Regions from separate parts of the Raoultella sp. genome, predicted to be linked through region 3. Evidence: predicted binding sites of a transcription regulator. Region 3 holds the regulator's gene; each other region holds the start of a gene.
What was found. Region 3 encodes Fur, which represses iron uptake genes when iron is present. Its sites were predicted from a motif close to ATAATAATGAGAACNACTATCAA; they were not measured.
Positions count from the first base shown of each region.

Region 1: the regulator Fur is predicted to act here: its motif matches at 3,969-3,991, upstream of fepD (Fe(3+)-siderophore ABC transporter permease).
Region 2: the regulator Fur is predicted to act here: its motif matches at 4,552-4,574, upstream of zupT (zinc transporter ZupT).

Region 1 is NZ_JBCNNS010000028.1:14,603-21,705, reverse strand. It holds gene entE ((2,3-dihydroxybenzoyl)adenylate synthase EntE) at 1-148, opposite strand, end outside; gene entC (isochorismate synthase EntC) at 158-1,333, opposite strand; gene fepB (Fe2+-enterobactin ABC transporter substrate-binding protein) at 1,581-2,480, shown strand; gene entS (enterobactin transporter EntS) at 2,529-3,770, opposite strand; gene fepD (Fe(3+)-siderophore ABC transporter permease) at 4,008-5,015, shown strand; gene fepG (iron-enterobactin ABC transporter permease) at 5,012-6,004, shown strand; gene fepC (iron-enterobactin ABC transporter ATP-binding protein) at 6,001-6,795, shown strand; gene entF (enterobactin non-ribosomal peptide synthetase EntF) at 6,913-7,103, opposite strand, start outside.
Region 2 is NZ_JBCNNS010000004.1:53,612-60,714, forward strand. It holds gene glnE (bifunctional [glutamate--ammonia ligase]-adenylyl-L-tyrosine phosphorylase/[glutamate--ammonia-ligase] adenylyltransferase) at 1-414, shown strand, start outside; gene hldE (bifunctional D-glycero-beta-D-manno-heptose-7-phosphate kinase/D-glycero-beta-D-manno-heptose 1-phosphate adenylyltransferase HldE) at 473-1,906, shown strand; gene glgS (cell surface composition regulator GlgS) at 2,169-2,378, shown strand; gene ubiK (ubiquinone biosynthesis accessory factor UbiK) at 2,411-2,680, opposite strand; FMN riboswitch at 2,801-2,952, shown strand; gene ribB (3,4-dihydroxy-2-butanone-4-phosphate synthase) at 3,058-3,711, shown strand; gene zupT (zinc transporter ZupT) at 3,769-4,539, opposite strand; gene ygiD (4,5-DOPA-extradiol-dioxygenase) at 4,734-5,525, shown strand; gene ACZAHD_RS01305 (glutathionylspermidine synthase family protein) at 5,574-6,734, opposite strand; gene ACZAHD_RS01310 (DUF1190 family protein) at 6,740-7,103, opposite strand, start outside.
Region 3 is NZ_JBCNNS010000017.1:43,105-50,207, reverse strand. It holds gene ybfF (esterase) at 1-215, shown strand, start outside; gene ybfE (LexA regulated protein) at 349-642, shown strand; gene fldA (flavodoxin FldA) at 793-1,323, shown strand; gene fur (ferric iron uptake transcriptional regulator) at 1,623-2,075, shown strand; gene tcuR (tricarballylate utilization LysR family transcriptional regulator TcuR) at 2,212-3,138, shown strand; gene tcuA (FAD-dependent tricarballylate dehydrogenase TcuA) at 3,236-4,639, shown strand; gene tcuB (tricarballylate utilization 4Fe-4S protein TcuB) at 4,626-5,765, shown strand; gene tcuC (tricarballylate/proton symporter TcuC) at 5,821-7,103, shown strand, end outside.

The DNA.
Region 1 (7,103 bases), on a different contig from region 3:
AGCTGTACTGCTTATCGCCGTCGATAATGGCGATGACGTCGCTGTCGGCATGACGGGTAATCAGGTTGGTGAGCGGCAAATCCTGCCAGTAGCCCTTTGCTCGGTAGCGGGCGGCAAAATTTTCCGGCCAACGGTTAAATGCAATCATCAGTGCCTCTTAATTCAAGCCAAACACATTCAGCATGGTCGTCAGTTTGACGCCGGTTTCGCGCCACTCCCCCAGCGGGGAGGAAGCCGGAACAATCCCCGCACCGGCAAACAGACGCAGCGTACGCTGATGCAGACGGGCGCAGCGAATCGTCACCACCCACTCGCCGTTACCTTCGTCATCACACCAGCCAACAATGCCGCCGAACAGCTGGCGATCGAACGGTTCAAGCTCGGCAATCAGCCGTTTCGCCACCTGATGGGGGAAACCGCTCAGGGCAGGGGTTGGATGCAGCAGGCAGGCCAGCGACATCGCGTTTTCCTGGGCCAGCGCGGTCCCTTCAATCGGCGTCGCCAGGTGCCACAGGGTCGGCGTGGTAACCAGTTGCGGGGAATTCGGTAGCGACAACTCCCGGCTGCGCGGAGTCAGCACCGTCTTCATCGCCTGGGTCACCAGCTCGTGCTCGTGGCGATCTTTTGCAGAAGCCAGCAGTTTGTTACCCGCTTCACGATCCAGCACATCATCCGGCTGGCGACGGGCCGAACCGGCCAGCGGCAGCGAGCTGAAACGATCGCCCTCTTTGCGCAGTAGCAGCTCCGGGCTGGCACCCAGCAGCACGCCGCCGTCGGAGAGCGGCACGTGGAAATTAAAGCTGGCAGGATTCTGCGCGATCAGGCGCTCAAGCAGCGCGCCGCTGTCCGCTCGTTCACGGGTGGTAATATCGATCAGACGCGACAGGACAACCTTGTCCACTTCCGGCGTCGCAGTCAGCTCAGCCGCCCGCTCAACCATCGCCATAAACGTATCCTGTTGAGGAATCTCCTGACGATCCACAATATCCATTGCCGTCGGGGTGGAGAAGTAGCGCGCCGACTGCTGTTTACCGGTGCGGGAGAAATTCTCCCAGCGCTCGGGAATAAACAACTCAGAAGGCTGGTTGGTATCAAACGGGATAGCGCCGACCATCAACGGTTTACGGATCCCGGCAGCCTTAGCATCGGTAAACGCGGCCATCATGTTCTGCTGGAATTTCCCGTTGAGCAGCGCGCCATCGGCGGCAGAATGAGAAAAACGGCGAAAACAGCCCGCGGTACGAAAACTGCGGTACGGCGACATAAAGAAGAAGCTTTCCGGCGACAGAGTCATTTTTTGTTCCTGTACATCCTCGGCCAATGACGTTTCCATATCATTCTCCAAAAACGATAAAGATATTACGAATAATTATCATTTATATTTTGGTTGGCTAACCTAAAAGGTATTGCCTGCCATGTCAACCGTACAAACGGCATGTTGTGCGACTTACGCTTGCATCCACCTGCGACAAAGTTGAAAATGAGACGCATTTATATCAACTTAATCAGGATGCGAATTCGTGAATTTGTCCACATTATGTCGCCGTACCCTGCTGGCCTGCGGGCTGGTGCTTTTAGGAATGACCTCCGCTCTGGCGGCCGACTGGCCGCGTCAGGTGACCGATAGCCACGGCGTGCATACGCTGGAAAGCAAACCACTGCGCATCGTCTCCACCAGCGTCACTCTCACCGGATCCTTACTGGCGATTGACGCGCCCGTCATCGCCAGCGGCGCAACCACGCCGAACAACCGCGTAGCGGATGATCAGGGATTTCTGCGTCAATGGAGCGCCGTCGCGAAAGAACGTAAGCTCGCACGCCTGTACATCGGCGAACCCAGCGCCGAAGCCGTGGCCGCACAAATGCCGGATCTGATTCTGATTAGCGCTACCGGCGGTGATTCCGCCTTCGCGCTATACGACCAGCTCTCCACCATCGCACCGACGCTCATAATTAATTACGACGACAAAAGCTGGCAGGCGCTGCTGACTGAACTGGGGCACATCACCGGCCAGGAAAAGCAGGCGACGGCGCGCATTGCGGAGTTCAATAAGCAGCTCGCCACGCTGAAGCAACAGATGACACTGCCACCGCAGCCGGTGAGCGCACTGGTCTATACCGCCGCCGCCCACAGCGCCAACCTGTGGACGCCGGAATCCGCTCAGGGCCAGATGCTTGAACAACTGGGCTTCACGCTGGCGACTTTGCCTGCCGGTCTGCATACCAGCCAGAGCCAGGGAAAACGCCATGACATTATCCAGCTGGGCGGCGAGAATTTAGCCGCTGGCCTGAATGGCAAAAGCCTGTTCCTGTTCGCTGGCGACGATAAAGATGCGGCGGCCATTTACGCCAACCCGCTGCTGGCGCACCTCCCGGCGGTAGAGAACAAACGCCTCTATCCGCTCGGTACAGAAACATTCCGTCTCGATTACTACAGTGCCATGCTGGTGCTGCAACGCCTCGCTACCCTCTTCGGCTAATCTTCATTCCCGGCAGGCGCAGCGCCTGGCCGGGAAATTTCACCGCCTTTAACTTTCGCTGACCGTCTCAGGGCGCTGGAAGCGACGCAACTCCCGCAGCAGTCCCATCAGTATTACGCCGACAATCACCAGCACCCAACCGCTGGCGCTCGCCGACGCTACCGGGGTCATCATCGCCCCCAGCCCGCCCAGCAACGCGGCGCCAATGGCATCACCAGTGACGTTCTGCGCGGTCCACAGGCCGTTAATTCGCCCGAGCATCGCTTCCGGCGTCTGGGTCTGAATCAGGGTGTACTGCAACAGAGAGCTGATTGCGCTCAGCCAGCCAAACAGGGCCAGACACAGCGCGCCCAGCGCCCAGAACGGCATCAGGCTGAACAGCGCGATGGCGACAAATGAGCCGACGGTAGTCATTAGCATCAGGGCGCCCGGTTTTGCCGTTTGTGCCAGTTGACCGCTGGTCAACGCCCCCAGCGCTGCCCCCAGCGGAATAGCGGCATACAGCAAACCAATCTGCGAGGCCGACATCTGCCAGCCGTCGGCCAGCGCCGGGTAAAGCACCCGCACCGCGCTCGCCATGGTCAGCAGGCCGCCCAACAGGGCAATGCCGCCAATCAGCGGGCTATTGAAGAGGAACTTCAGCCCCGCCAGCAATGACCTTAGCGGGTGTTCCCGCGGTTGCGGCGGTGGCGGTAGCCGCGGCAACCTCAGCAGGGTCAGGGTGGTGATAAACGTACCCGCCGCCGCCAGGCCATAGTTCCAGGCCACCCCGCCGGTGGCCAGCAGCAGACCGCCGATCAGCGGCGAAATCACCGAACCCAGACGCACCGTCAGCATGGTGATCGCGCCGGCCTGCATCAGGTTTTCACGCCCGACCAGCGCCGGCGTCGCCGCCAGCAGCGCCGTCACGCCCAGCGAAGCAAAAAAACCGTCCCAGATACCCAGCAGATAGATAGCGATGAGCGACGGCTCAGGCAGCAGCGCGTTGAGGCTCAGACCGACAAACCCCACACCGCAGGTCCCTCGCGCCAGCAGAATCAAACGTTTCCGCTCATAGCGATCCGCCAGCACACCGCCGACCATCAGGCCAACAAACATGGAGCAGCCGGTCAAAGTGACCGAGAGCCCCACCTGCCAGGTAGAGTGGGTCATCATCTGGATTTGGACCGGAATCGCCACGCCCAGCAGGCCGAGCGACAGGATCGAGATAAAACGGGCGATAAAGACGGCGCGAAACGCCGGATGGGTTTGCAGCAGACTAAGGTTCAGCAGCCGGGATTGTCGGTTCATGACAGCGCCTTGTTATTCTTTTCCATCAACGCGCGATCGTTCAGGCAGCGTGCTTATTGGCAGTACTTCCTTAGCCCGGTCATACGGTTAGCGATACTTCCAGGCAAGCGTGCGTTTGCCGCCGCGATGCATTCTGAATGATTTTGCGTATACCATTCTTGTGGGCCGCCATGCTAACATAACTGAATAGAATCGATAACGATAATTACTATCATTATCATGTCAGGGATGTGAATTATGTCGTTTTCTACGACCACGGTGCGCGCCGTTGCCGTACCGGGTCTGTTACTCGTTTTAGCCTTTGCTATCGCTCTCAGCCTGCTGATTGGCGCCAAACCTCTTCCAGTGAGCGTCGTCGTGGAGGCTTTTTCCGGTACCTGTCAGAGTGCCGACTGTACGATCGTGCTGGACGCCCGGTTGCCGCGAACCCTGGCGGGACTGCTGGCCGGCGCCGCGCTGGGCCTGGCAGGATCGCTGATGCAGACTCTGACGCGTAATCCCCTTGCCGACCCCGGCATTCTCGGGGTGAACTCTGGCGCCAGCTTCGCGATTGTGCTGGGTGCCGCGCTGTTTGGCATCCACTCCCCGCAGGAACAGCTGCTGATGTCGTTTTGCGGCGCGTTTGGCGCCTCGCTGCTGGTGGCCTTTACCGGCAGTCAGGGCGGCGGTCAGCTCAGCCCGGTACGTCTGACGCTAGCCGGTGTGGCGCTGGCGGCCGTGCTGGAAGGGCTCTCCAACGGGATTGCGCTCCTCAATCCTGATGTCTATGACCAGCTACGTTTCTGGCAGGCCGGCTCGCTGGATATCCGCACCCTGCAGACGCTGAAAATCGTCCTCCTGCCGGTGGTGATTGCCGCCGCCGTGACGCTGCTATTAAGCCGGGCGTTGAACAGCCTGAGTCTCGGCAGCGATACCGCTACTGCGCTCGGTAGCCGGGTCGCCCGTACGCAGGTTATCGGCCTGCTGGCGATTACCGTGCTCTGCGGTAGCGCCACGGCGGTGGTTGGCCCGATAGCCTTTATCGGCCTGATGATGCCGCATATGTCGCGCTGGCTGGTCGGCGCTGACCATCGCTGGTCGTTGCCGGTCACCTTACTGGCCACCCCTGCTCTGCTGCTGTTTGCCGATGTACTGGGTCGCCTGCTGGTCCCCGGCGAACTGCGAGTCTCGGTGGTCAGTGCCTTTATCGGCGCGCCGGTGCTGATTTGGCTGGTGCGCCGTCAGCCGCGCGGAGGTGCAGTATGATCGCCCCTTCCCGCCGACTGCTACTCAGCTGTCTGATTCTGCTGGCCGCCAGCCTGCTGGTCTCCCTCTGGGGCCTCGGCAGTGGGCTGGTGCCGTTAAGCGTCGAGCAGGTGCTTTCCGCTCTGCTGGGCGATGCGCCACGTAACATCACTATGGTGGTCACCGAATGGCGACTGCCGCGGGTGCTGATGGCCCTGCTGATCGGTGCGGGGCTTGGCGTCAGCGGCGCCATTTTTCAGTCGCTGATGCGTAACCCGCTGGGCAGCCCGGACGTGATGGGCTTCAACACCGGCGCCTGGAGCGGCGTGCTGGTGGCGATAGTGATGTTCGGCCAGAACCTGGCGGCGATTGCGCTGGCGGCGATGACCGGCGGCGTGTTGACCGCGCTGGTGGTGTGGCTGCTGGCCTGGCGCAACGGCATCGAAACGTTCCGCCTGATTATTATCGGCATCGGCGTTCGCGCCATGCTGGTGGCCTTCAATACCTGGCTGCTGCTGCGCGCCTCGCTGGAGACCGCTCTCTCTGCCGGACTATGGAATGCCGGCTCGCTCAATGGCCTGACCTGGAGCAAAACCTGGCCCTCGGCGCCGCTGATTGTGCTGATGCTGGTCGCGGCGGCGCTGCTGGCGCGTCGCATGCGCCTGCTGGAGATGGGCGACGATACCGCCTGCGCGCTCGGCGTGCGGGTGGAACGTTCGCGCCTGCTGATGATGCTGGTGGGCGTGGTGCTGACCGCCGCTGCCACCGCGTTAGCCGGACCGATCTCGTTTATCGCCCTGGTCGCGCCGCATATCGCCCGTCGCCTGAGCGGCACCGCGCGCTGGGGGCTAACCCAATCGGCGCTCTGCGGCGCGCTGCTGCTAGCGCTGGCTGACTACAGCGCCCAGCGCCTGTTTATGCCCTATCAATTACCGGTGGGAGTGATGACCGTCAGCCTCGGCGGCATCTATCTCATCGCGCTGTTAATTCAGGAGTCCCGCAAAAAATGACCGCCGAAACGACCCGTTTGCGCGGCGACCAGCTAACCCTGGCGTACGGCAAAAAGACCATCGCCGAATCGCTGAATGTGACCATTCCTGACGGCCATTTCACCGCGATCATTGGCCCTAACGGCTGCGGGAAATCGACGCTGCTGCGTACCCTGAGTCGCCTGATGACGCCGGCCAGCGGCCATGTCTATCTCGACGGTGAGCAGATCCAGCGCTATGCCAGCAAAGAGGTGGCGAAGCGTATCGGTCTGCTGGCGCAAAATGCCACTACGCCGGGGGATATTACCGTTCAGGAGCTGGTGGCGCGCGGCCGCTATCCGCATCAGCCGCTGTTTACCCGCTGGCGTAAAGAGGATGATGAGGCGGTCAACAGCGCCATGGGGGCGACCGGAATAACCGACCTGGCACGACAAAGTGTCGATACGCTCTCCGGCGGCCAACGGCAGCGGGCCTGGATTGCGATGGTGCTGGCGCAGGAAACGGCCATTATGCTACTCGACGAGCCCACCACCTGGCTGGATATCAGCCATCAAATCGACCTGCTGGAGCTGCTGAGTGAGCTGAATCGCGAGAAGGGATATACCCTGGCGGCGGTACTGCACGACCTCAACCAGGCCTGCCGCTACGCAACACATCTGATTGCCTTGCGCGAGGGTAAAATCATTGCCGAGGGGGCGCCAAAAGAGATTGTCACCGCCGAATTGATCGAGCAGATTTACGGCCTGCGCTGCATGATCATCGACGATCCGGTCGCCCATACCCCTCTGGTGGTACCGCTGGGGCGCCGGTAGTGAGTTCCATGACGGCCACACTCCCGGCTCGCGCTGCGCTTAGCCGGGCTACACAATCGTGCAGAAACCGTAGCCCGGGTAAGGCGCTTGCGCCGTAACCCGGGAGTTTATCTATCCTTACCCCAATATCTCCCGCACGACCGGACCAATCGATGCGAAGGCCTGCGGGGAGATAATGTCCACGTGGGCGCAGTTCTGGCTAAAGACCTCCAGTTCACCCACCCAGGGGCCCCATACCGCCTGCGGATCCATCCCCGCCGGACGCGTTTTCTCCGCCACAAACAGTGTCGCCTTGCCATCAAACTTCG
Region 2 (7,103 bases), on a different contig from region 3:
GATATTCTCTGCGCGCCGCGTGAAGGGGCGACGCTGCAGACCGAAGTGCGGGAAATGCGGGAGAAAATGCGCGCGCATCTCGGCAATAAGCACCGGGATCGCTTTGATATTAAAGCCGATGCCGGAGGCATTACCGACATTGAATTTATTACCCAGTATCTGGTCCTACGCTATGCGCACGATAAGCCGAAGCTGACGCGCTGGTCTGATAACGTGCGCATTCTGGCGCTGTTGGCGCAAAACGACATTATGGATGATGAAGAAGCGCGGGCGTTGACCCATGCGTACACCACGCTGCGCGATGCGCTGCATCATCTGGCCTTGCAGGAACAGCCGGGGAACGTCGACCCAGACGCCTTTATCCATGAACGTCAGCAGGTGAGCGCCAGCTGGCAGAAGTGGTTGATGGCTTAACTAAAAAACCGGGTGTGCTATTATCGCGCGCAAAGTTTGTATCTCGCAGGAGAGAGTCATGAAAGTAACGCTGCCGGAGTTTGAACGTGCAGGAGTGTTGGTGGTTGGCGATGTCATGCTGGACCGCTACTGGTATGGACCCACCAGCCGTATTTCCCCCGAAGCCCCAGTGCCGGTGGTCAAGGTGGAAAATATCGAAGAGCGTCCCGGCGGTGCGGCAAACGTGGCGATGAACATCGCCTCTCTCGGCGCGACTTCACGCCTGGTTGGCCTGACCGGGATTGATGACGCAGCGCGTGCGCTCAGTAAGGCGCTGGCGGATGTCAACGTGAAGTGCGATTTCGTCTCTGTGCCGACCCACCCGACTATCACCAAGTTGCGCGTGCTGTCGCGCAACCAGCAGTTGATCCGCCTGGATTTCGAAGAGGGATTCTCCGGCGTCGATCCGCAGCCCATGCACGACCGTATTCAGCAGGCGCTGGGTACCATCGGGGCGCTGGTGTTGTCCGATTACGCAAAAGGCGCGCTGGCCAGCGTTCAGACCATGATTAAGCTGGCGCGCGATGCCGACGTACCGGTGCTGATCGATCCGAAAGGCACCGATTTTGAACGCTATCGCGGTGCCACGCTGCTGACGCCGAACCTCTCCGAATTCGAAGCCGTCGCGGGCAAGTGTAAAGACGAAGCGGACATTGTCGAACGCGGCCTGAAGATTATTGCTGATTTCGAACTCTCCGCACTGCTGGTAACCCGTTCCGAGCAAGGGATGACGCTGTTGCAGCCGGGCCGTCCGCCGCTGCATATGCCGACTCAGGCGCAAGAAGTGTATGACGTCACCGGCGCTGGCGATACGGTAATTGGTGTGCTGGCGGCAACGCTCGCCTCCGGCAATACTCTGGAAGAGGCGTGTTACTTTGCCAACGCGGCGGCCGGCGTTGTGGTCGGCAAGCTGGGTACATCTACCGTTTCACCTATCGAGCTGGAAAACGCCGTGCGCGGGCGTGCGGAGACCGGGTTTGGCGTGATGACCGAAGATGAGCTGAAACAGGCCGTTGCGGCGGCGCGTAAGCGTGGCGAGAAAGTGGTGATGACCAACGGTGTGTTTGACATTCTGCATGCGGGCCACGTTTCTTATCTGGCCAATGCGCGCAAGCTGGGCGATCGCCTGATCGTTGCGGTCAACAGCGATGCCTCGACCAAACGTCTGAAAGGTGAGTCTCGTCCGGTTAATCCGCTGGATCAACGCATGATCGTGCTCGGCGCGCTGGAAGCCGTCGACTGGGTGGTCTCATTTGAAGAGGATACGCCGCAGCGCCTGATCGCCGGGATTCTGCCGGACCTGCTGGTCAAAGGCGGCGACTATAAGCCGGAAGATATCGCGGGTAGCGAGGAGGTCTGGGCGAACGGCGGCGATGTTCTGGTGCTTAACTTTGAAGATGGTTGTTCTACGACCAACATCATTAAGAAGATCCAGAAAAACAGCGGGAAGTAATTTGTGATGCCGGGCGGATGTCCAGGGAGAGTGAGGTTGCGCATCGCGAGGCCGAAGAACCCCGGATAATGCCCGACTTAAAATGCCGACGATCGTGAGATCGCCGGCTTTTTTTATTTAATGATGACAGAAATGATTCAGCGCAATAAACAGGTTATTTGAGCGCATTTTTCGTACAAAAAGCGTTAGCGTAAGTGTAAATACTGGAGTCAGTAGAAAGCATATGACCAATCAGAACACACATGGCTGAAGGAGTATGCGGATGAATCATCACGAACTGTATTCAATGAAGAACTTTGATTTTCTGGCCCTGAGTTTCGCCAGAATGCATGCGCAAGGACACACCGTTGATCTCCAGGCTATTGTCGGCAACATGGATGAAGATCATCGTGAATGGTTTTGCCAACGTTATGAACTCTACTGTCGTCAGGTAAGTGAAGAGGTTGCGTCGAAATCAGAGCGAGAACACTGAAACCACAACGGGCCTGAGGGCCCGTTGTTTTTTTACGGCTTCTCTTCGACGGTCGGGGTGGTCGCGCGGCTTTCCAGATCGCTGATACGCTGCTCCAGCAGCGCCAGTTTTTCGCGGGTACGCAGCAGCACCTGCGTCTGCACATCAAACTCTTCGCGACTGACCAAATCCAGACGAGTCAGTTGAGACTGGAGTACCTGACGGATCTTTTTCTCGACGTCTTCCCCAAGATCGCGAAGGCCTTTCGGCATCGATTCATGGACCTGGCGGGCGATTTGTTCAATTTTTTTCGGGTCAATCATGGTGGTTTCCTGCTCTGGTCGGTTTGTCGTTCATTGTAGTGCGATTGACGCTGCCTATAAACCAGAAATGTTTGAAGCTTATGCATTGCCGATGATAATCAATAGCGTTATAGTGATTCCGCTTATTCTCAGGGCGGGGCGAAATTCCCCACCGGCGGTAAATCAACCATGGCGTTGAAAGCCCGCGAGCGCTTTCTGCAATAGCAGAAAGGTCAGCAGATCCGGTGTAATTCCGGGGCCGACGGTTAAAGTCCGGATGGGAGAGAGTAACGGCTCAGTCGGGTCTCGATCCGCTTGCGTTGACTTTTGCCGCTAAACCGGCGCTCCTAAGACTGCCCTGATTCTGGTAACCATAATTTTAATGAGGTTTATTTACCATGAATCAGACGCTCCTTTCTTCTTTTGGTACCGCTTTTGAACGTGTGGAACACGCTTTAAATGCACTGCGCGAAGGCCGCGGTGTGATGGTGCTTGATGATGAAGACCGTGAAAACGAAGGCGACATGATTTTCGCCGCCGAAACCATGACCGTCGAGCAGATGGCGCTGACCATTCGCCACGGCAGCGGCATTGTCTGTCTGTGCCTGACCGATGAACGCCGTAAGCAGCTTGACCTGCCGATGATGGTGGAAAACAACACCAGTGCATACGGCACCGGCTTTACTGTGACCATCGAAGCTGCAGAAGGCGTCACCACTGGCGTTTCCGCTGCTGACCGTGTGACCACCGTGCGCGCGGCTATTGCAGATGGCGCTAAACCTTCTGACCTTAACCGTCCTGGTCATGTCTTCCCGCTGCGCGCACAGCCTGGCGGCGTGCTGACCCGTGGCGGTCACACTGAAGCGACCATCGACCTGGTGACGCTGGCGGGCTTTAAGCCGGCTGGCGTGCTGTGTGAACTGACGAACGACGATGGCTCGATGGCGCGCGCGCCGGAGTGCATTGCGTTCGCGCAGAAGCATAATATGGCCGTAGTCACCATTGAAGATCTGGTGGCCTATCGCCGCGAACATGAGCGTAAAGCCAGCTGATTGTGGCCCCGCGTCATGGCAAAGCCCACCTCCGCGTGGGCTTTGTTGTTTTTGTCATCAGCCAATGCCCATTGCCTGCAGCGCAACCAGACTTAACCCCATCACCGACATCCCGCACAGCACGCCATAACTTGGGTTGCTCTGCGGATCGATCTCTTTTGCCAGCGGCATCAGCTCATCAACTGACAGCGCCACCATGATCCCGGCAACGGCCGCCATAATGGCGCCCATCACGACGGGTGACACCAGGCTACCGAGGATCAGCCAGGCCAGCAGGCCGCCGAGAATTTCCGCCATCCCGGAAAGGCCCGCCCAGAGTACCGCCTTATGCCGCGAACCGGTGGCGGCATAAACCGGGCCGGCAACCGCCAGCCCCTCGGGAATATTGTGTAAAGCGACCGCCAGCGCGACGCCCATTCCCAGCTCGAGGTTATTACTGGCCGTCACAAAGGTGGCGATCCCTTCCGGGAAGTTGTGCAGGCTGATGCCCAGAGTCAATAAAATTGCAGTTCGGCGAAGGTTACGTGGGCGCGGTATACCCGGCGACATCAGATCCTGCGGATGCGCGTGTGGCAGAAGACGGTCGAGCGCAAAGTAGCCCAGCAGGCCGATGACAAACATGCCGTAACCGAGCAGCGGCGACATCCCTTCCGCGTTCAGCGCGGCAGGCAGCATCTCCATCAGTGAGATAAGCAGCATGATGCCTGCGGCAAAGCCGAGGGAAAATCCCAGCAGCCGGTTGGACGGCTTCTGGCCCAGAACGCCAAAAATAGCCCCGATAAATGTGGCGCTACCCGCCAGCAGCGTCAATATTAAGGGTGACGACATCATTCATTTCCTTTGATAATGGTTATCATTAATGATAGCCAGAGTATCTGCTAACGGCGAGAGGGAGATGTCGCCCTTTACAGCGAATTACATTCAAATTTTCTGACGATCATCATCATGCTTATCTGAGTTTATCCTGATGCAAAAACGCGTAATGTAAAGGCATCACAATTCCTCTGTTTAAGGATATCACCATGTCCCGTACCCGAATGCCAGCGTTGTTTTTAGGCCACGGCAGCCCGATGAACGTGCTGGAAGATAACATCTATACCCGCGCCTGGCGGCAGCTGGGCGAAACATTGCCGCGACCAAAAGCTATCGTTGTGGTTTCTGCGCACTGGTTTACTCGCGGTACCGGGGTAACAGCCATGGAAACGCCGAAGACGATCCACGATTTTGGCGGCTTCCCGCAGGCGCTGTACGATACGCATTACCCGGCTCCCGGTTCTCCTGAACTGGCGCAGCATCTGGTTGAGCTGTTGGCGCCGGTGCCCGTGGTCCTGGATAAAGAAGCCTGGGGCTTCGATCATGGCTCATGGGGCGTGCTGATAAAAATGTACCCCGATGCGGATATCCCGATGGTGCAACTGAGCATCGACAGCACCAAACCGGCAGCCTGGCATATGGAAATGGGACGTAAGCTGGCGGCACTACGTGATGAAGGTATCATGCTGGTGGCGAGCGGTAACGTGGTGCATAACCTGAGAACGGCACGCTGGCATGGCGAGAGCACGCCTTACCCGTGGGCAGAATCATTTAATGACTACGTGAAAAGCAACCTGAGCTGGAAGGGACCGGTGGCAGAGCATCCGCTGGTGAACTATCTGGCGCATGAGGGCGGATCGCTTTCTAATCCGACGGCGGAGCACTTCTTGCCGCTGCTCTACGTTCTGGGCACCTGGGACGGCGAAGAGCCGATATCTATTCCGGTGGAAGGGATGGAGATGGGATCGCTGAGCATGCTGTCGGTGCTGATTGGGGCGTAGAAGAGAATGTGATAACCCCGGCAGGCGTCAGCGCTGCCGGGGGATATCTTATTCGACGAAAATGTGCGGGTAGAAACGCGACAGATCTTGGGTGATTAATGCCCGATCCTCGCGTACGCCGATACCGGCTGGCTGATCGTTGATGAGCCAGCTGCCGATCAGCGTGTAGCTGTCGCCAAACTTCGGCAGCGGATAAAACTCCTGCACGATCGTGCCTTCTTCTCCGTAGGGACCCTCTACCGCCTCTAGCACTTTGCCGTTTTCCACGATCGACACGTTGGCTCCTTCACGGGAGAAGATCGGCTTAATGACGTACTTCTCCATCTCCGGATGCGCATCTTCGCTGAAGTAAGACGCCAGCAGGTTAGGGTGGTTCGGGAACATCTCCCACAGCAGCGGAAGCAGAGCTTTGTTCGAAATGATGCTCTTCCACGCCGGTTCCAGCCAGCGCACGCCCGCGTCTTCCAGTTTAGTGGAGAACATCTCGCGCAGCATATACTCCCACGGGTAGAGCTTGAACAGGTTGCCAATAACCTGATCCTGCAGGTCGGTAAACTGACCTTTTTCACCCAGGCCGATATCTTCGATATACAGAAACTCGGTGGCTACACCTGCTTCTGCGGCACAGTCCTGCAGATACTGAACGGTGCCGCGATCTTCTTCGGTATCGCGACAGCAGGCCATATGCAGCAGCTGGAAGCCAAACTGTTCGCGCAGCTCGGCAAAACGCGCGATCAGCTTTTCCTGCAGACTGTTGAACTGGTCGCTGCCTGCTGGCAACTGGCCGGCGTTCATTTGATCTTCCAGCCAAATCCACTGGAAGAAAGCGGCTTCATACAACGAGGTCGGCGTGTCGGCGTTGTTCTCCAGCAGCTTCGGCTCGCCTACGCCGTCCCACGCCAGATCGAGGCGTGAGTAGAGCGACGGTTGGTTGGTTTTCCACGACTGACGAACGAAGCCCCAGGTATGTTTCGGGATGCGGAACTTCACCATCAGCTCATCGCTGGCGACGACTTTTTCCACTGCCTGCAGACACATTTGGTGCAGCCCGGCGGTGACCTCTTCAAGCTTCTCAACCTGCGCCAGCGTCAGTCTGTAATAGGCCTCTTCGCTCCAGTACGGCTCGCCATACATAGTATGAAAGTTGAAACCGTATTCGGTCGCCTTTTCACGCCAGTCCGGGCGCTCCGTGATGCTGATTCTTTCCATGTGATTTAGCCGCCCATTGAGCGATTAGTCGAGGTGGTGCCCGCCGCGCTGCGTTGCATGGTGGATTGTTTCGCGACCGATTCACCAAACCCACCGCGAGTGACGGTGCTGGTGGTGGCCGGTTTGGGCGCCATCGCCGTCTTCGGTACGTTCATCGTCCGGCCTGGCTGCGCGGCACCGTAGCTCTTACCACCGGCATCGGTGTACTGACCATAGGCTGGGCTGGCCGGGTTTTTCGAGCTGAACAGCGGCTGCTGCGCACCCATGCCGCCACCCATCAGACGGCCCATCATGTAGCCTGCCATCAGCGGCATCCAGAAGCTGCCGCTGCTTTGCGCCTGCGCCTGGTTTTCCGGCGCTACGCCCGCC
Region 3 (7,103 bases):
GCTGGCACACGGTTCCCGCCTGGCCCCATCCGACCTTGTTCATTCCGGGGGGCAACTCTCCCTACGTCACCGATGACTACCGCGATACCCTGCTCGCCCAGTTCCCGCAGGCGCGGGCGCACGTCATCGCCGGTGCCGGCCACTGGGTACATGCGGAGAAACCGGAAGCCGTCCTGCGCGCTATTCGTCGCTATCTAACCGCTTTGCAGGCTTAACTGACTAAAAACTGCCCGACCGCGCTGCAGAATGCCCGCGGTCGTTGGCGCAGCGGTTCGCCTGATGTATTATGGCGCGCTATCTGTGTCGGCTATAGCCCGGCAACTTGTTTCCCCGAAGTCACTCTGAATCATGGCAAAAGAACAAACGGACCGTACGACATTAGATTTGTTCGCAACCGAGCGTCGCCCGGGTAGACCAAAGACCAATCCGCTTTCGCGCGATGAACAACTGCGCATAAATAAACGCAATCAGCTCAAACGCGATAAAGTTCGCGGCCTGAAGCGTGTGGAGTTAAAGCTCAACGCTGAAGCGGTTGATGCGCTCAACGAACTGGCGGAAGCTCGCAATATGAACCGCAGCGATTTGATCGAAGAGATGCTAATGAACCAGCTGGCAACCCTGCGCGGTTGGGACAAAGCCTGAAAATCCTTAAAAAAAAGACTTTCATGTAGCAGAGTGTGCAGTCGGGCGTGATTGCTGTTTCCGCGCCCTCCCCTGTTCTGCTATGATTGCCTTTATCTGCGGGCATTACGCCACTACCACATCATTAAGTTTCAAGAGGTTATTTTACTCATGGCAATCATCGGCATCTTTTTTGGCAGCGACACGGGCAACACCGAGAATATTGCAAAAATGATTCAGAAGCAGCTTGGTAAAGATGTTGCTGATGTTCACGACATTGCCAAGAGCAGTAAAGAAGATCTGCAAGCCTACGATATCCTGCTGCTCGGCATTCCGACCTGGTACTACGGTGAAGCTCAGTGCGACTGGGATGATTTTTTCCCGACGCTGGAAGAGGTCGACTTTAACGGTAAACTGGTTGCGCTGTTTGGCTGCGGCGATCAGGAAGACTACGCGGAATACTTCTGTGACGCGCTGGGCACCATCCGCGATATCATTGAGCCGCACGGCGCCACCATCGTTGGCCACTGGCCAACTGCGGGCTATCATTTTGAAGCCTCTAAAGGCCTGGCGGATGACGATCATTTTGTCGGTCTGGCTATCGATGAAGACCGCCAGCCGGAACTGACCAACGAACGCGTGGATAAATGGGTTAAGCAGGTCGCTGAAGAACTGCACCTCGAAGAGATCAAAAACGCCTGATGCCGGATGATTGTGTGGCGTTATCATAAATTTTCGCCGCATTAATAGATAGAAGCAATCAAACAAATAGCTACAAGTTTTTAACTTTTAATCACATATCTGTACAATGTCCTCTGATTTAACGAGGTCAGGTGACGCAGTTTGTAGCTGGTGCCTCGTTTTTGACAGCATACAAGGCCCGATACTTGCAGTTTTCATTTGACGATGGCAGTTCTATAATGAGACGCATTGCATCGGGTGATTCTCTGTATTACTTCCGCTGATGGAAGTAGATCGTTTAGCAACAGGACAGATTCCGCATGACTGACAACAATACCGCATTAAAGAAGGCTGGCCTGAAAGTCACACTTCCACGATTAAAAATCCTGGAAGTCCTGCAGGAACCGGATAACCATCACGTCAGTGCGGAAGATTTATACAAGCGCCTGATCGACATGGGTGAAGAGATTGGTCTCGCTACTGTTTATCGCGTGCTGAACCAGTTCGACGATGCTGGCATTGTGACTCGCCACAACTTCGAAGGCGGTAAATCTGTTTTCGAACTGACCCAGCAGCATCATCACGATCACCTTATTTGCCTCGATTGTGGCAAAGTGATCGAATTCAGCGATGAGTCTATCGAAGCGCGTCAGCGTGAAATCGCCCACCGTCATGGCATCCGCCTGACCAACCACAGCCTGTACCTTTACGGTCACTGTGCGGAAGGCGACTGCCGTGAAGATGAACATGCACACGACGCGCAGGAAAAGTAATTTTCCTGCCGCGTTAAGCGCAAAAAGCCAACCTGACAGTTGGCTTTTTTTATGCGTGGAATCTGCCGCTCGACCTTCCCTCCCGGGCGATGTTGCTTTACTGTGAAATTCCTTTCCGTCTTACCCGAGAATCGACATGGAACTTCGTCAGCTACGTTACTTCGTCCGGATTGTGGAAACCGGCAGCATGGGCAGCGCTGCGCTCGATCTCAATATTGGCGTCTCGGCGCTCAGCCAGCAAATGACACGCCTGGAAAATGAACTCTCCATTCGCCTGCTGCAGCGCACCTCACGCGGCGTCACTCCCACCAATGCTGGCCTGGCCTTTTACTCTCAGGCGCAGCTGGCGCTACGCCATGCTGATGATGCGATCCTTGCTGCCCGGGAAGCTCGCCTGTCCGGGCACGTCAGCGTCGGCATGGCTCCCAGCACCGCATCAATACTGGGGATGCCTTTTATTAATGCGATGCGGGAAAGCTATGCTGATGTGCGCCTGCACGTCGTGGAAAGTCTCTCCGGCAATCTGGAACGAATGATCAACACCCGCCAAATTGATTTAGCCGTCGTTTTCCAGAAAGAGAAAATCCTGCGCTGGAGCGCCAGACCCATCCTCGAAGAACGGCTATTTTTGATTGGAACCTACGCCGTACTGACCGAGATTGCTGACGACACCATTTCCCCCTCGCAGCTGGCGAATATTCCCCTGATTATGCCCAGTCAGGGTCACGGCCTGCGCGGCAGGCTAGAGGCTATCAGCCAGGAACATGCCCTGAAGCTGGACATTGCCGCCGAAATTGATGGTCTGACCCTACTGATGCGCGCCGTGCGCAGCGGTCTTGGAGCGACACTGCAGCCCGGGGCTGCAATTTCCCACCTTGATAAAGAGGCATTAAGAGTGATCGGCGTCCATAACCCGATACTCAGTCGCCCCAACTTTTTAGTGAGCCTGTCTGACGATGAGCTCACTCCGGCAGGCCTCGCCGCCCGCGTGGTGCTCAGCAAAGTCATGCGCCAGCTGGTGGAAACTGGCCACTGGCCTGGGGCCACTCTTTACGCCAACTAAAGAGGTCTTTAGCCGAGCAGCATAGCGCCCACACAACTCCTGCGTATACATTTCAATTACAGATTTAACAATTGGTTAAAGAGTAATGGAGTCTACGATGGTTGATGTACTGGTGATTGGCGGAGGCAATGCCGCGTTATGTGCCGCCTTAACCGCCCGCGAAGCAGGAGCGTCGGTGCTGTTGCTTGAGGCTGCCCCACGCGAATGGCGCGGGGGAAATTCCCAGCATACCCGCAATTTACGCTGCATGCACGATGCGCCGCAGGATGTGCTGGTGGACAGCTATACCGAAGAGGAATTCTGGCAGGATCTCTGGCGAGTCACCGAAGGCAATACCAATGAAGCGCTGGCGCGTCTGGTGATCCGCACCTCGTCGCAATGTCGCGACTGGATGCGCCAGCACGGCGTTAACTTTCAGCCTCCCCTCTCCGGGGCACTGCACGTGGCGCGGACCAATGCGTTCTTCATGGGTGGCGGCAAAGCCCTGGTGAATGCCTACTACCGGAGCGCGGAAAAGCTGGGCGTACAAATTCGTTACAATACGCCGGTGCAGGCGCTTGAGCTACGCAACGGCACGTTTGTCGCAGCCATCGCGGGAGAGGAGCGCATTGCCGCCAAATCCTGCGTACTTGCTGCCGGTGGTTTCGAATCCAACCGCCAATGGCTCCGTGAAGCCTGGGGGGAAAACGCGCGCGGCGAGTGGCCTGCCGATAACTTTCTCATTCGCGGCACCCGCTTTAATCAGGGGGTACTGCTCAAATTTATGATCGATGCTGGTGCAGATATTATCGGCGATCCCTCTCAGTCGCACTGCGTGGCGATTGATGCCAGAGCACCGCTGTATGACGGTGGCATCTGTACCCGCGTGGACTGTGTCTCGTTAGGGGTGGTGGTTAACCGTGACGCGGATCGCTTTTATGATGAAGGCGAAGATTTCTGGCCGAAGCGTTACGCCATCTGGGGACGTCTTGTTGCCCACCAGCCGGGGCAAATTGGTTATTCCATTATCGACAGTAAAGCGATCGGCCACTTTATGCCGCCGGTTTTCCCTGGCGCGCAGGCTAATACGCTGGAAGAACTGGCCCGCCAGCTAGGCCTGGATGCTATGCGCTTTACCCACACGGTGAATCAATACAATCAGGCCTGCCAGCCGGGACAATTCGATCATACCACCCTTGATAACTGCGTAACGGCCGGTCTGACGCCGCCGAAAACTCACTGGGCACGCCCGATCGATACCCCGCCTTACTACGGATATGCCCTGAGACCGGGGATAACTTTCACCTATCTGGGGCTGAAAGTGAATGAACATGCGGCGGTTCACTTCGCCGGACAGCCAAGCCGCAATCTGTTCGTTGCTGGCGAGATGATGGCCGGCAACGTGCTTGGTAAAGGCTATACCGCAGGCGTTGGCATGTCTATCGGCACGACCTTTGGGCGTATCGCCGGCAAAGAGGCCGCCCTGGCCGCAGGTAAGGAGGCGCACCATGAAGCCGCTTGAGAAATTAATCATCGAGGCTCAAATTCTTAGCGAGCCAGAAGCAGAAGTCGAACGCGTCATGCAGGTCTGTAATGCCTGTCGCTATTGTGAAGGCTTTTGCGCGGTGTTCCCGGCGATGACCCAGCGCCTTGAATTCGGTAAAGCAGATATTAATTATCTGGCGAACCTGTGCCACAACTGCGGTGCCTGTCTGCATGCCTGTCAGTACGCGCCGCCGCATGAATTTGCGATTAACGTGCCGAAGGCGATGGCAGAAGTCAGGCTGGAAACGTATCAACATTATGCCCAACCAGCCGCTTTCGGCGCGCTGTATCGCCGGGCGGGCGTGACCGTTACGCTGACGCTGGTCTTTGGCCTGATTCTCTTTTTACTCCTCGCGATGGGGTTGAAAGGCTCGCTGATTCATCCCCCTTTAGCGGGCGATTTCTACCAAATCTTCCCGCACAGTCTGCTGGCGTGGATGTTTGGTTCGGTGTTTATTGTGGCGATCGGTTTGCTCATGGCGGGCGTTGTCCGCTTCTGGCGAGAGATCTCTCCCGGCACGCCGCGCTCCGCAGACATTGCCGAGGCCTCACACAACGCGTTGACGCTGAAATATCTTGATGGCGGACACGGCAAGGGCTGTAACGAAGCGGATGATGCCTTTACGTTAATGCGCCGTCGCTTTCACCACTTCACCTTCTACGGTTTTATGCTCTGTTTCACTGCTACCCTGGTTGCGACGGGATATCACTACTTCGCCGGTTGGGAAGCGCCCTACCCGTTTTTCAGCGTTCCGGTGCTCCTCGGCACGCTGGGCGGTATTGGTCTTGTTGTCGGCCCGGCGGGCCTGCTGTGGCTGAATCTGAAACGCTCAGCGCTGCATGGCGACCCGCGGCAGAAGCCGATGGATCGCGGCTTTATATTGCTGCTGTTGCTGACCAGTCTGACTGGCCTGGGACTACTGGCGGGGAGAGAAACATCGTGGATGGGTATTCTGCTCGCCATCCATCTCGGCGTGGTCATGGCACTCTTTTTGACTATCCCTTACGGAAAATTTGCCCACGGATTTTACCGCTGCGCTTCTTTACTCAAATGGGCGATAGAGAAGCGCCGTGGAAAGCAAACGGGGGTCGCTGGCGACTAACCCACACACTCTTACCTCTATAAATACAAGATAAAGACAATGGAGAGCAAACCCTATGACTCAATCCACATCGCGCGCCGGAACCTTCGGCGCAATACTGCGTGTGACCAGCGGTAATTTCCTCGAACAGTTCGACTTTTTTCTGTTCGGTTTTTACGCTACCTATATCGCAAAGACCTTCTTCCCGGCGGAGAGTGAGTTCGCCGCATTAATGTTGACCTTTGCCGTTTTTGGCTCCGGTTTTTTGATGCGCCCTATCGGGGCTATTGTGCTGGGCGCCTATATCGACAGAATCGGTCGACGCAAAGGGCTAATGGTGACCCTGGCGATCATGGGCTGTGGCACGCTGCTGATCGCCCTGGTTCCCGGTTATCAAACCATCGGCATCCTGGCACCAGTGTTGGTTTTACTGGGGCGGTTGCTACAGGGGTTTTCCGCTGGCGTGGAGTTAGGCGGGGTTTCCGTTTATCTCTCTGAGATCGCCACGCCAGGAAATAAAGGCTTCTATACCAGCTGGCAGTCTGCCAGCCAACAGGTGGCGATCGTCTTTGCTGCACTGATTGGCTACGCTCTGAACGCCACGCTGGGGCACGATGAGATTTCCGAATGGGGCTGGCGGATCCCCTTCTTTATTGGCTGTATGATTATTCCGCTAATTTTTGTTTTACGCCGCTCGCTCCAGGAAACGGAAGCCTTTTTACATCGGACCCATCGTCCTGACACCCAGGAGATTTTCACCACGATGGCTAAAAACTGGCGCATCATCGGCGCTGGCACTCTGCTGGTGGCGATGACGACAACCACATTTTATTTTATAACCGTCTATACCCCGACCTATGGAAGAACGGTTTTGCACCTCAGCGCGCGGGATAGCCTGATTGTCACGATGCTGGTTGGCATTTCCAACTTTATCTGGTTACCAATCGGCGGCGCAATTTCCGATCGCATCGGGCGTCGCCCGGTGCTAATGGGCATTACCATACTTGCTCTGCTCACCACATGGCCAATGATGAACTGGCTTACCGCCGCGCCGGATTTCACGCGTATGACGCTGGTGCTGCTCTGGTTCTCGTTCTTTTTTGGTATGTACAACGGCGCAATGGTTGCTGCACTCACCGAGGTGATGCCTGTGTATGTGCGCACCGTGGGCTTTTCACTCGCGTTCAGCCTCGCCACCGCCATTTTCGGCGGCCTGACGCCGGCTGTCTCTACCGCACTGGTTCAGATGACTGGCGATAAGAGTTCACCGGGATGGTGGTTGATGTTCGCCGCACTGTGCGGACTCGCCGCTACCGCGATGCTGTTTGGTCGTCTCAGTCGCAATTATCAACCGGCGGA